2 regions of the Rossellomorea sp. FM04394 genome follow, and region 2 is predicted to be linked to the other one. Evidence: predicted binding sites of a transcription regulator. Region 2 holds the regulator's gene; the other holds the start of a gene.
What was found. Region 2 encodes LexA, which represses DNA repair genes until DNA is damaged. Its sites were predicted from a motif close to CGAACATATGTTCG; they were not measured.
Positions count from the first base shown of each region.

Region 1: the regulator LexA is predicted to act here: its motif matches at 2,172-2,185, upstream of ACCB35_RS14155 (UV damage repair protein UvrX).

Region 1 is NZ_CP168654.1:2,787,424-2,793,138, forward strand. Features, by position in the region: gene ACCB35_RS14140 (iron-sulfur cluster biosynthesis family protein) at 1-94, opposite strand, end outside; gene ACCB35_RS14145 (CDGSH iron-sulfur domain-containing protein) at 225-440, shown strand; gene ACCB35_RS14150 (YolD-like family protein) at 491-823, opposite strand; gene ACCB35_RS14155 (UV damage repair protein UvrX) at 844-2,106, opposite strand; gene ACCB35_RS14160 (EthD family reductase) at 2,380-2,682, shown strand; gene ACCB35_RS14165 (glucose-1-dehydrogenase) at 2,756-3,541, opposite strand; gene ACCB35_RS14170 (GRP family sugar transporter) at 3,554-4,405, opposite strand; gene ACCB35_RS14175 (hypothetical protein) at 4,657-5,181, opposite strand; gene ACCB35_RS14180 (SDR family NAD(P)-dependent oxidoreductase) at 5,231-5,715, opposite strand, start outside.
Region 2 is NZ_CP168654.1:1,995,745-2,001,459, forward strand. Features, by position in the region: gene hflX (GTPase HflX) at 1-833, shown strand, start outside; gene ACCB35_RS09960 (aminotransferase class I/II-fold pyridoxal phosphate-dependent enzyme) at 852-2,132, shown strand; gene ACCB35_RS09965 (MerR family transcriptional regulator) at 2,269-2,685, shown strand; gene glnA (type I glutamate--ammonia ligase) at 2,723-4,057, shown strand; gene lexA (transcriptional repressor LexA) at 4,180-4,800, opposite strand; gene ACCB35_RS09980 (LysM peptidoglycan-binding domain-containing protein) at 4,961-5,287, shown strand; gene ACCB35_RS09985 (recombinase family protein) at 5,299-5,715, shown strand, end outside.

The DNA.
Region 1 (5,715 bases), 790 kb from region 2:
CTTCTGTATCGTATTTTAATTTCAGGTGACCCTTTTGTGTCCCGATTTTATCTTGAATCTTTCGGGTTGCTTCGTTCGTTAGTTGGATTTTCATTCGACGACCTCCTCTGTCCCTTATCCTATCATATTTCATTTGATTCCTTTAGAATATTGCTTTTTTACTCTTTTCACCTTACTATCGATAGTGGGGATTCTTTTGTATTTTCTAGAAAGGGTGGGTTTTCATGACAAAAGCTCAAATTAAAGTGAATGATAACGGTTCTTTTCGCGTAAGCGGCGATGTGGAACTGATTGATGCCGACGGAAATGTATTTCCAACTAAACAAGTGTTTACTCTTTGCCGCTGCGGTTTATCAACCAACATGCCGTTTTGCGACGCTTCTCACAAAGGGAAATTTGAATCATGTGTGCGTGCCGAAAAGGTATTGGACGAAGAATGAATGCTACGAAAAGAGAGACTTCACCCGAAGTCTCTCTTTTCATTGGAACATCAATCAAAAAAGCGAATGTCCACGATGCTTGCAAGCGGAATATAGTGTACGTCTTCGAACCTGTCTACGACGTGGAGCTTCCCATCCAGCGGGTCGGCATGATGAACGGTTCCAATCGATAATTGATGACGATGCTTCGTGTAGTGGGTAATCGATACCATTCTACCAAACTCCATCGCCTCTGCCACGACTTCATTCATCCTGTCCAGCTCCTGCTCGTCAAGTTCGATCCTCTTTTCGTACGTATCTTCCTTTGCCCAATCCCTTAAGAGTTTCACATGCTCGGGCAGCATCATGGATGTCCATTTGATTCTTCCTCGATCGCGGATCAATACTCTCACCTCTCTATTCCTTACGATTTATGTCCGCCCACCAGACGGGCACGATGCCTTGCTGTCCCGGCTTCCGTATAGGAAACCGCGCGGAGCAGGGCGCCTGACCCGTATTTGTTCCGGATGCGATCCACTACATACCCAAGTTCCCGCCTTTCCCAGCGGTCCGGTTCGAAAAGTGAAACCTGCAGCGCCCCGTCCTCTACGATATTCGAAAGGGCGATGTTGATTTTCCGTACGGTTTTTCCATTGTAATTTTCTTCGAATAATTCCAGGCAGACCCGGTACAGATCCATGGTGATGTTGGTCGGTTCCTCTATCGTCCGTGACCGGTGGAACCCCCCGCCGAATTCTTCGTGGCTGTAGCCAATCCCAAAGCTGATGGTCCTGCCTGCCTTGCGGTGGGTCCGGGCGCGTCTTGCGACTTCTTCGCACATTTCTAAAATGACGCGTTTGATTTCTTTTTTCTCCTTATAGTCCCGCAGTAGAATCTGCCCCTTGCCGAAGCTGACCTGCCCATCCATGATCGGGGCCCCGATTTCAGATAGATCCACCCCCCATGCATGGTAATAAAGCTGATTGCCCATCACACCGAACTTCGCCTCAAGCTTTTCCAGGTCATACTTCGCCAATTGGCCGATAGAGAAAATGCCCATGCGATTGAGGGTCTTCTCAAGACGTCCGCCTATCCCCCACATTTCACGGAGTGGTGACAGTGGCCACAGCTTTTCAGGGACGTCTTCATATGTCCACTCGGCAACCCCCTTTTTCTTTGCTTCAAGATCCAGGCACAGCTTGGACAAGAGCATATTGGGTCCGATTCCTATGGCGCATGGAAGCTGAAATTCCCTTTCCATATCATCTTTGATTTTGCGGGCGATGGTGGTCGCGTCTCCCCAGAGACTCGTCGCTCCATCAATCTTGATGAAGCTTTCATCCACGCTGTACGTATGGATGGCATCCTTCGGCACATAACGATGAAACAGGCGGGTCAGCTCCGTGGAAATCCGGACATACGTCGCCATTTTCGGCTCTACAAGCCGGATGCGCGGGTCGTTTGGAATTTCAAACATCCGCGACCCCGTTTTGATCCCAAAGTCCTTCTTCATCCTGGGCGAGGCCGCCAGCACAATACTTCCCTGCCGACTTTTATCCCCGACTACAGCCAAGTGGCATTCAAGGGGATCCAGCCCCTCCATGACAGCCGAACAGCTAGCATAAAAGCTCTTCATATCGATGCACAAAATCTTGTGGTGTGGCAGCACACTGTAATCGACAGTCATATCTTCGTCCTCCATTTTACCTAAGTAGAACAAACGTTCTCATATAGTATATCTATGATTTTAACCGAATATACGTTCCCTTTCAACTTAAATAAATGGAAACCGAGAGAATAAAAAGAAAAGCGGAGGCGGCTTGGGAAGGCCCGACAAGCCCTAAAAGTGAAACACGAGTCAGATTATGTCGATATTTTTGTCATGAAATACATAGTCGTATTTTCCTATAATTGCTAAAATTCAAATGAACACACATTAACAGGACTAGGGAGGCGTAACATGGCGAAAGTGATTGTGATGTATGAAAAACCGAAGGATCAGGAAGCGTTCGAGGAATATTACTTCAACACCCATATGCCGATCGCAGGAAAGGTACCTCATGTAAAAAATGCGAATGTACAGCGGGTATTATCCAATCAAAATACGGATTTGTCGCTCTATTTAGTAACGGAGATCGAGTTTGAAAACAAAGCGGATATGAAAGAGGCCTTCAAGTCAGAAGAGTGGAAAGCAGTCGGAGATGACGTTCCCAACTTCATGAAATACTTAGAAAAACCACCAATCATCACCATAGTGGATTAAAAATACTTACACTCAAAATACAATGGAAAAGGCCAAAATCACTTGGTGATTTTGGCCTTTTCCTATTTATGCATCAGCCTTTTCCGGCTTGGAATCCCGGATATTTCGTCATGCCCCCATCGGCAATGAGTGTCGTTCCGGTAACGTAGCTTGCCTGATCGGAGGCGAGAAAAGCCGCGCAGGAAGCAACCTGTTCGGGTTCCCCGATATACCCCATGGGAATGAGCTTTTCCACTCCCTTTTTCTTTTCGGGATCGGAAAATTTCTCGGCATTGATGGGTGTATCAATGGCACCCGGAGCAATATTGTTTACCCGGATTCCATCCGGTGCGAATTCTAATGCAAGACTTTCCATTAATAATTTCACCCCACCCTTACTGGCTGCATAGTGAGCAAAGTGGGGCCAAGGGATGATTTCATGCACGGAAGAAACATTGATGATCGATCCCTTGATTTTGTGCTCGAGCATGTATTTCGCCGCTTCACGGCATCCAAGAAATGTGCCTGTTAAGTTCGTATTGATGACCCTTTGCCAATCTTCAATTGGCAGGTTTTCAGACGGAACTTCATTTTCGATCCCCGCATTATTCACGTAGAGATCAAGACGGCCATACGTATCGTGGGCAAAGCGGACAAAACCCTGAACGTCTTCTTCTTTTGACACATCCCCCTGAATGATGGAGGCGGTCCCCCCGGCTTCTTCAATTTCCTTTACCAGTTCTTCAGGATTTTCTTCTTCTTTAAAATAATTGATGACCACCTTACAGCCTTCACTGGCAAACCGTTTGGCAATCGCCTTCCCTATGCCTGTGGCAGCCCCCGTGATAATGACAACCTTACCCTTTAAATCTGAATACATTTTCATTCCTCCTTAATCTTTCGTGAAGCCTAATAGAACGCCACCGATAATGATCAGAATACATCCTGCAATAACAAGAAGAATCTGCTTCCTGGATTTCTTTTCACCTAAGAAAAACAAACCTCCAAGGGTAGAAATGACGATTCCCGTCTGGGACAGGGAGAAGCTTGTAGCCACTCCGATGCGGGGAAGGGCTAGAAGCAATCCCAGATTCCCCGATGCCCACATAAGACCGGTTAAAATATTGCGTATAGTATATTTTGTAAAGGGCTTATGCCTGAAAGTGATGACAACGGCCCCGATGAACATTCCGATCGCCTGTGGTAAAATGGCTTCCCAGCCGTCAATATCAAACCATCTTAAAATGACGACATAGGCTATGTATCCACAGCTGGATAGCAATAAAGTCAGTAAACCCTTTTTAAGCTGAGATTGATCATCACCCTCGGATTTTTGAGTGAACGAGGTTAATATAACACCAATAATAAGAGCTAAAACGGCCCCGCTTCCGAGGAGGATCGTCTCAGTTGTTTTCCATTCTTTAAACACTAAAACGCCAAAAAGAGTCGTTCCAATCAGCTGCATTCCCGTTGAAATCGGAACGGTTTTCGCAACTCCGATGAACTTTACACTCGCTAACTGATTGACTTGACCGACTGCCCAGAAGACGCCTGAAATGAAGCCGATCCCCCAAACAAATAACGTCAATTCCGGGGATTTGATGAAGAAAACGCCTATGGCAAACAGCAAGGAACCAATGGTGATTCCAACCGTTTGGCTATAAGCATTCCCTCCAAGTTTTACACTTACAAACACAAGACTCCCCCATGCTATTGCGGGGATCAGGGCCAAAAGAATCCCTATCATACATCCACATCCTTTTTCCAACAATAGTAATAGTTTTCCTCTGAAACAAAAATTCTAGCCGTTTAGGCTAGAAAATCATAAATATTTGCCGCTCCATGATGCATACCCTTATTTTATCCGGTGTAATCTCAAGGTGAGGTGGAAATATGGGCCGTCTCGTAACGAAAACGATCCTGGATCAGCTGGAATAAAAGCATTTGATCACAAAGAAGAAAGCATTGGTTTATAAACCAACGCTTTCTTCTTTGTCATTTTGTAGATGTATGAATGGGCACGATCACCCGGTCATTGTCCACATTCACAATGACGTGTACATCTCTGTTAATGGAGAGGTCTTTGAATCGTAATGAATATAAGCCTGTGGGATTTTTTTCAATGGATTGTATAACGACTTGTGAAAATCGAGGGTCTTTCATGACTAATGTAACGGCGCGTTCTTCGGTTTTACTTTGTTGATCCGTCAGAAAAATCAATAGATCGGCAGAAGCTCTGCGAGGGAATGACTCCTGGAGCTTACCATTAAATGTCACATTTATTTTTTTCCCGATTTGAATATCTTCTTTATGTAGTTTTTTTTCCTTATCTGTCTTCATGACGGTTTGGTCATCAAAAGAAAACCAAACATCATTGATAAGCACTTGATTGCTTTCGATCTGGGTAACAAAGCCTATGAGATTTGCGCTGGCTTGAGATGTATTTACAGATGTCGAAGACCCGCAGCCAGTGAATAGAAAAAAGAAACAAAGTATCAAAACAGACAAACTCTTCTTCATAGACTCCCCCCTTATTAGATTAGACGGACGAAAGCATGATTAGGTTTCACTATTTTTTGAAAAAAAGGGTATTTCCTACTTTCTCTACAAAAGATGGGAATAATTGATAGAACACACTACCCATATTCATCCATCTGGGCAAATTAATTTCCCGCCTGTTGGTAAAAAGGGACCCTACCACCTTTTGAGCGACTTCTTTCGGATCAAGCATATACTTTTCCACATTTTTAACATATGTCCCGGATTCATCGGCAATGGAGAAAAAGTCTGTGGCTATCGGACCAGGATTAACCGCTGTCACCTTTACCCCGTATCTTTTGGCTTCCATTCTCAGGCTATTTGTATATCCTAATACAGCATGCTTAGAGGCAGAGTACGCACTCGACTTTGGTGAAGCGAACTTACCTGCCTGAGAGGCGATGTTGATGATATGACCAGAACCTTGTTGACGCATATAAGGAAGGACTGCTCCGGTACATGCCATAAGCCCAAGGACATTCACATCCATCATTCCCTTTACATCCTGAAATGATG
Region 2 (5,715 bases):
CCTCTCTCTCAAGGTTGGGAGGAGGAATCGGGACAAGAGGGCCGGGTGAAACAAAGCTCGAAAGTGACCGTCGTCATATTCATCGCAGAATTGATGATATTAAGAAACAACTACAAATCGTCGTTGAACACAGAGAAAGGTATCGTGAACGAAGAAAGCGTAACAAAGCCTTTCAAATAGCACTGGTCGGTTATACAAACGCAGGAAAATCGACTTTGTTTAATCGAATCTCATTAGCAGATTCTTATGCAGAGAATCAACTCTTCGCTACACTGGACCCTATGACAAGAAAGATGCCCTTGCCAAGCGGATATTCGACTTTACTTACGGATACTGTTGGATTTATCCAAGATCTTCCGACTACATTAGTAGCGGCATTTCGCTCTACGCTGGAAGAGGTGAGGGAAGCGGACCTTCTTCTCCATGTAGTGGATAGTTCAAATCCGGATTACAGTCAGCATGAGAAGACCGTTCAATCTTTATTGGAAGACCTGGACATGTCTGGACTGCCTCAGTTAACGGTATACAACAAGAAAGATGTGATGCACCCTGACTTTGTGCCGGGCAGTGAAGGGGATCGGATCATGATCAGTGCCTTAAACGAACTCGATCGCGGGCAGCTTTTATTAAAAATAGAAGAAATCGTGAAGAAACATATGACATCTTATCATGTGTTCATTCCAGCGAGTGAAGGGAAGGTCCTTTCGCAATTAAAGAATGAAACCATCTTAAGAAAACTGGAATTTATAGAAGAAAACCAGGTTTATGAATTGACGGGCTATCACCTGGAAGATCACCCGATCTCAGGAAACATTAAGAAATTTCAAAGGTAGAAGGGAAACAAAGACCTCATGTTTGAACAATTAGCGCACGGAACCATTCTAAAATCATTGGTAACAAAGGTTGAATCAAGCATTAAAGATATACATAAACATATAGAAGAAAGAGCGGAAAGTAACCAATTTAAGGTACTCAGATCTTTTCAAAAGCATCGTGTAAGTGATTCTCATTTTATTCCTTCCACAGGATACGGGTATGATGATGCCGGGAGAGACACATTGGAAAGTATTTATGCAGACGTATTTGGAGGAGAAGCAGGACTGGTTCGACCCCAGATCATTTCAGGTACCCATGCAATATCAATCGCCTTATTTGGTGTACTCCGACCTGGGGACGAACTGGTGTATATAACGGGAAAACCTTATGATACGTTAGAAGAAATTGTTGGTATTCGCGGAGAAGGCACCGGTTCTCTGAAAGACTTCCAGATTGGCTATCAAAGTGTCGATTTACTAGAGTCAGGAAAGGTCGATTTTGAAGAAGTGGCCAAAACGATTTCTTCCAAGACAAAAATGGTGGGGATTCAGCGTTCTAAAGGGTATGCCAATAGACCTTCCTTTACTATAGAAGAAATCAAAGAAATGATTGACTTCGTTAAAGAAATTAACCCTGAAATTGTCGTCTTTGTAGATAACTGCTACGGAGAATTTGTAGAAGAAAGAGAGCCTTGTCACGTAGGTGCAGACCTAATGGCCGGTTCCCTTATTAAAAATCCTGGTGGTGGCCTTGCTAAAACAGGAGGATATATTGTTGGGAAAAAAGGATACGTAGATGCATGTTCGTATCGAATGACCTCACCTGGGATAGGGGCAGAGGCCGGGGCATCTCTTTACAGTTTGCAGGAAATGTATCAAGGCTTCTTTTTGGCGCCACATGTGGTGGCACAATCATTAAAGGGTGCCGTTTTCACATCAGCGTTCTTAACAGAGCTCGGCATGAATACAAACCCAAGTCCTTATGCAAAACGAACAGATTTAATCCAGTCTGTACAATTCAATGACAAAGATAAGATGATTGCATTTTGTCAGGCAATCCAGTTTGCATCACCTATAAATTCTCATTTTACTCCATATCCGAACTATATGCCTGGCTATGAAGATGATGTCATTATGGCTGCTGGAACATTCATTCAAGGTTCCAGCATTGAATTATCTGCTGACGGACCGATAAGACCACCTTATGTGGCATACGTTCAGGGAGGGTTAACTTACGCACATGTAAAAATTGCTGTATGCACAGCAGTAGATAATTTAATTGAAAAAGGTTTAATCACTGTTGGGAAAGGATATTAAAGTAGTAATTGGATAGTCTAAATCTGACTATCCTTTTCTATTGATTTCTTATGTAAGAAAATCTAACATTTGATTGACAGAACTCCTTACATTACATATAATAAGGTCAAGAAGGAAAACAAAAGGAGGAATCAAGATGAGCGGAAGTGAAATTCGTAGAACGATGGCATTATTTCCAATTAGTATTGTCATGCAGCTCACGGACCTAACGGCTCGTCAGATTCGATACTATGAAGAGCACCAACTGATCAGCCCTGCACGTACTGAGGGGAATCGCAGGCTCTTTTCCTTGAATGACATTGATAAGTTATTGGAAGTAAAGGATCTGTTAGATCAAGGCATCAACATGGCAGGGATAAAGAAGATATTTGCTGTATCCAGCCAAAATGAAAGTAAAGTAGTATCTGACGTAAGTAATGAAAAGGAAGAAAAAGCACGACAAGATTTATCCGATGACGAGCTGCGTAAATTACTTCGAAATGAATTGATGCATTCCGGTCGATTTACTAAGGCATCTTTGCGTCAAGGTGACATGTCCCGCTTTTTTCATTAAATAAAACCTTTAATAAACTTGAGGAGGAAATACGTAAATGGCAAAGTATACTCGAGAAGATGTATTAAGATTAGCGAATGAAGAAGGTGTCAAGTTCATTCGACTGCAATTCACTGACATTCTGGGGACGATCAAGAACGTAGAAATCCCTCTAAGCCAACTTGAGAAGGCTTTAGATAACAAGATGATGTTTGACGGATCTTCAATTGAAGGATTTGTTCGTATTGAAGAGTCAGATATGTACCTTTTCCCTGATTTAGATACATGGTTGGTATTCCCATGGACAGCTGAAAAAGGAAAAGTAGCCCGTCTAATCTGTGATATCTACAATCCAGATGGCACTCCATTCGAAGGAGATCCGCGTAACAACTTAAAGCGCATCTTAAGTCAAATGGAAGAGCTAGGGTTTACCGACTTCAATCTTGGACCTGAGCCGGAATTCTTCCTCTTTAAATTAGACGTAAACGGTGAGCCGACATTGGAATTAAACGATAACGGTGGCTATTTCGATTTAGCTCCTACAGATTTAGGGGAGAACTGCCGTCGTGATATCGCATTAGAACTGGAAGAAATGGGCTTTGAAATCGAAGCATCCCACCATGAAGTAGCTCCTGGTCAACATGAGATCGACTTCAAATATGCAAATGCATTAAAAGCCTGTGACGATATTCAGACATTCAAACTAGTGGTAAAAACGATTGCACGTAAACATGGTTTACACGCAACATTCATGCCGAAACCATTATTCGGTGTGAATGGTTCAGGAATGCACTGCAATATGTCCTTATTCAAAAATGGAGTGAACTCTTTCTTTGATGAAAAAGGTGACTTACAACTAAGTGATACTGCCCGTCAATTCCTTGCTGGTATCATTAAGCATGCTACTGCTTTTACAGCAATCACGAATCCGACTGTAAACTCATACAAGCGTTTAGTTCCAGGGTACGAAGCACCTTGTTATGTTGCCTGGTCTGCACGTAACCGAAGCCCATTAATCCGTATCCCTGCTTCTCGTGGATTAAGCACACGTGTTGAAGTACGTAGTGTCGATCCGGCGGCTAACCCTTACCTGGCAATGGCTGTATTATTAGCAGCAGGATTAGATGGTGTTAAGAATAACCTGCAAGCTCCTAAGCCGATTGACCGCAACATTTATGTTATGGACAAAAAAGAGCGTGAAGAAGCGGGTATCGTAGATCTTCCTGCAACTTTACATGCTGCATTAGAAAACCTTAAAACAAATGAAGTAATCGTTAAATCTCTTGGAGAACACATTTTCGAACATTTCGTGGAAGCGAAAGAGATCGAATGGGATATGTTCCGTACACAAGTACACCCATGGGAACGCGAGCAATACATTCAAATGTATTAATCCTTAAAAGCAAAGCAGTGGGTCGTAGGGAAAACGCTACGACCCACTGCTTATTTTTTTACAAAAGTCTTTCGAAATACAGAAAAAATGAAGCCGCTATTAAACATAGCGGCTTAAACGTACTAATGTACTTGACGATAAACTCCGACGACTTTACCTAAAATGGATACATTTCGTAAAATGATCGGATCCATTGTTGAATTCTCTGGCTGTAATCGAACATAATCCTTTTCTTTAAAGAAGCGTTTTACAGTCGCTTCATCTTCTTCTGTCATTGCTACGACGATGTCTCCATTGTTCGCTGTTTGCTGCTGACGCACGATAACAAAATCTCCATCCAAAATCCCGGCTTCTATCATACTATCACCCATGATTTCGAGCATGAACACCTGTTCGTCTGAAGGTGCCATACGCTCAGGCAGGGGAAAGAATTCTTCGACATTCTCCACAGCCGTGATGGGTTGACCTGCTGTAACTTTACCGATTAAAGGAACGTTAACAACACGCTGGCGTGGAATCGTATCCTCTTCAAGATTTAAGATTTCGATGGCTCTTGGTTTGGTGGGATCTCTACGAATAAGACCTTTACTCTCTAACCTGGCCAGATGTCCGTGTACGGTGGAACTAGAAGCAAGACCAACGGCTTCCCCGATTTCCCGTACGGAAGGTGGGTACCCTTTTTCTCTAACTGCAATTTTAATATATTCTAGTATGTCCTGCTGTCTTTTAGACAATTTTGTCATGTTCACGCACCTCTATTATAGATCTTATGTTCCCATTATAGCATGTCTTTCCAGTCGATACAAACATAAGTTCGAATTTCTGTTGACACCAAACGAATGTTCGTATTACAATGAATATATCAAAAAAACAGAACAAACATTCGTATGGAGGTATTTTTTTATGTTAACACACATTTGGAATCGTTTCTCTTACATTATTATATTATTTATTTTAGCACTTTTATCTGCAGCCTATTTGCTAGTGGTTATGGCAAACCAGCCGTCATATCAAAGCATCACCGTTCAGGATGGAGACACGCTTTGGACTATTGCCAAACAGTATAATGAAGAATATTCTATGACAGTGGAAGAATTTATCGCTTGGGTCGGAGAGGAAAATAATCTTACATCATTCTCAATCAAACCCGGTGAATCACTTGTGTTACCTATAGAAAATCCAACATTATCCACCCATTCAGATTATGAATTGGTAATGAACGAAGAATAGAGGGATAGAAAATGAAGGCAGTTATTTACTGCAGAGTAAGTACAAAGAAAGACACACAGGAAACATCTTTGGAGCGTCAAGAAGAGGAATTAGTGAAATTAGCACAAGAACGCCAATACGAAGTGGCTGCTATCATAAAAGATCAAGCAAGCGGTTTTGAATTAGATCGTCCTGGTGTACTGGAACTTCTTGATTTGATTAAAGATGACTCGATTGCGGCAGTTCTCATACAGGACGAAACGAGGATTGGCAGAGGAAATGCAAAAATTGCACTCATTCATTGTTTATTAAAAGAAGAAGTCAAGATTATCAGTCAAACACATAGTGGTGAGCTTCACTTATCTGAATCAGATTCTATGGTCATAAATATCGTGAGCATGGTTGAGGAGTACCAAAGGAAAATCCATAATTTAAAAATCAGACGAGGT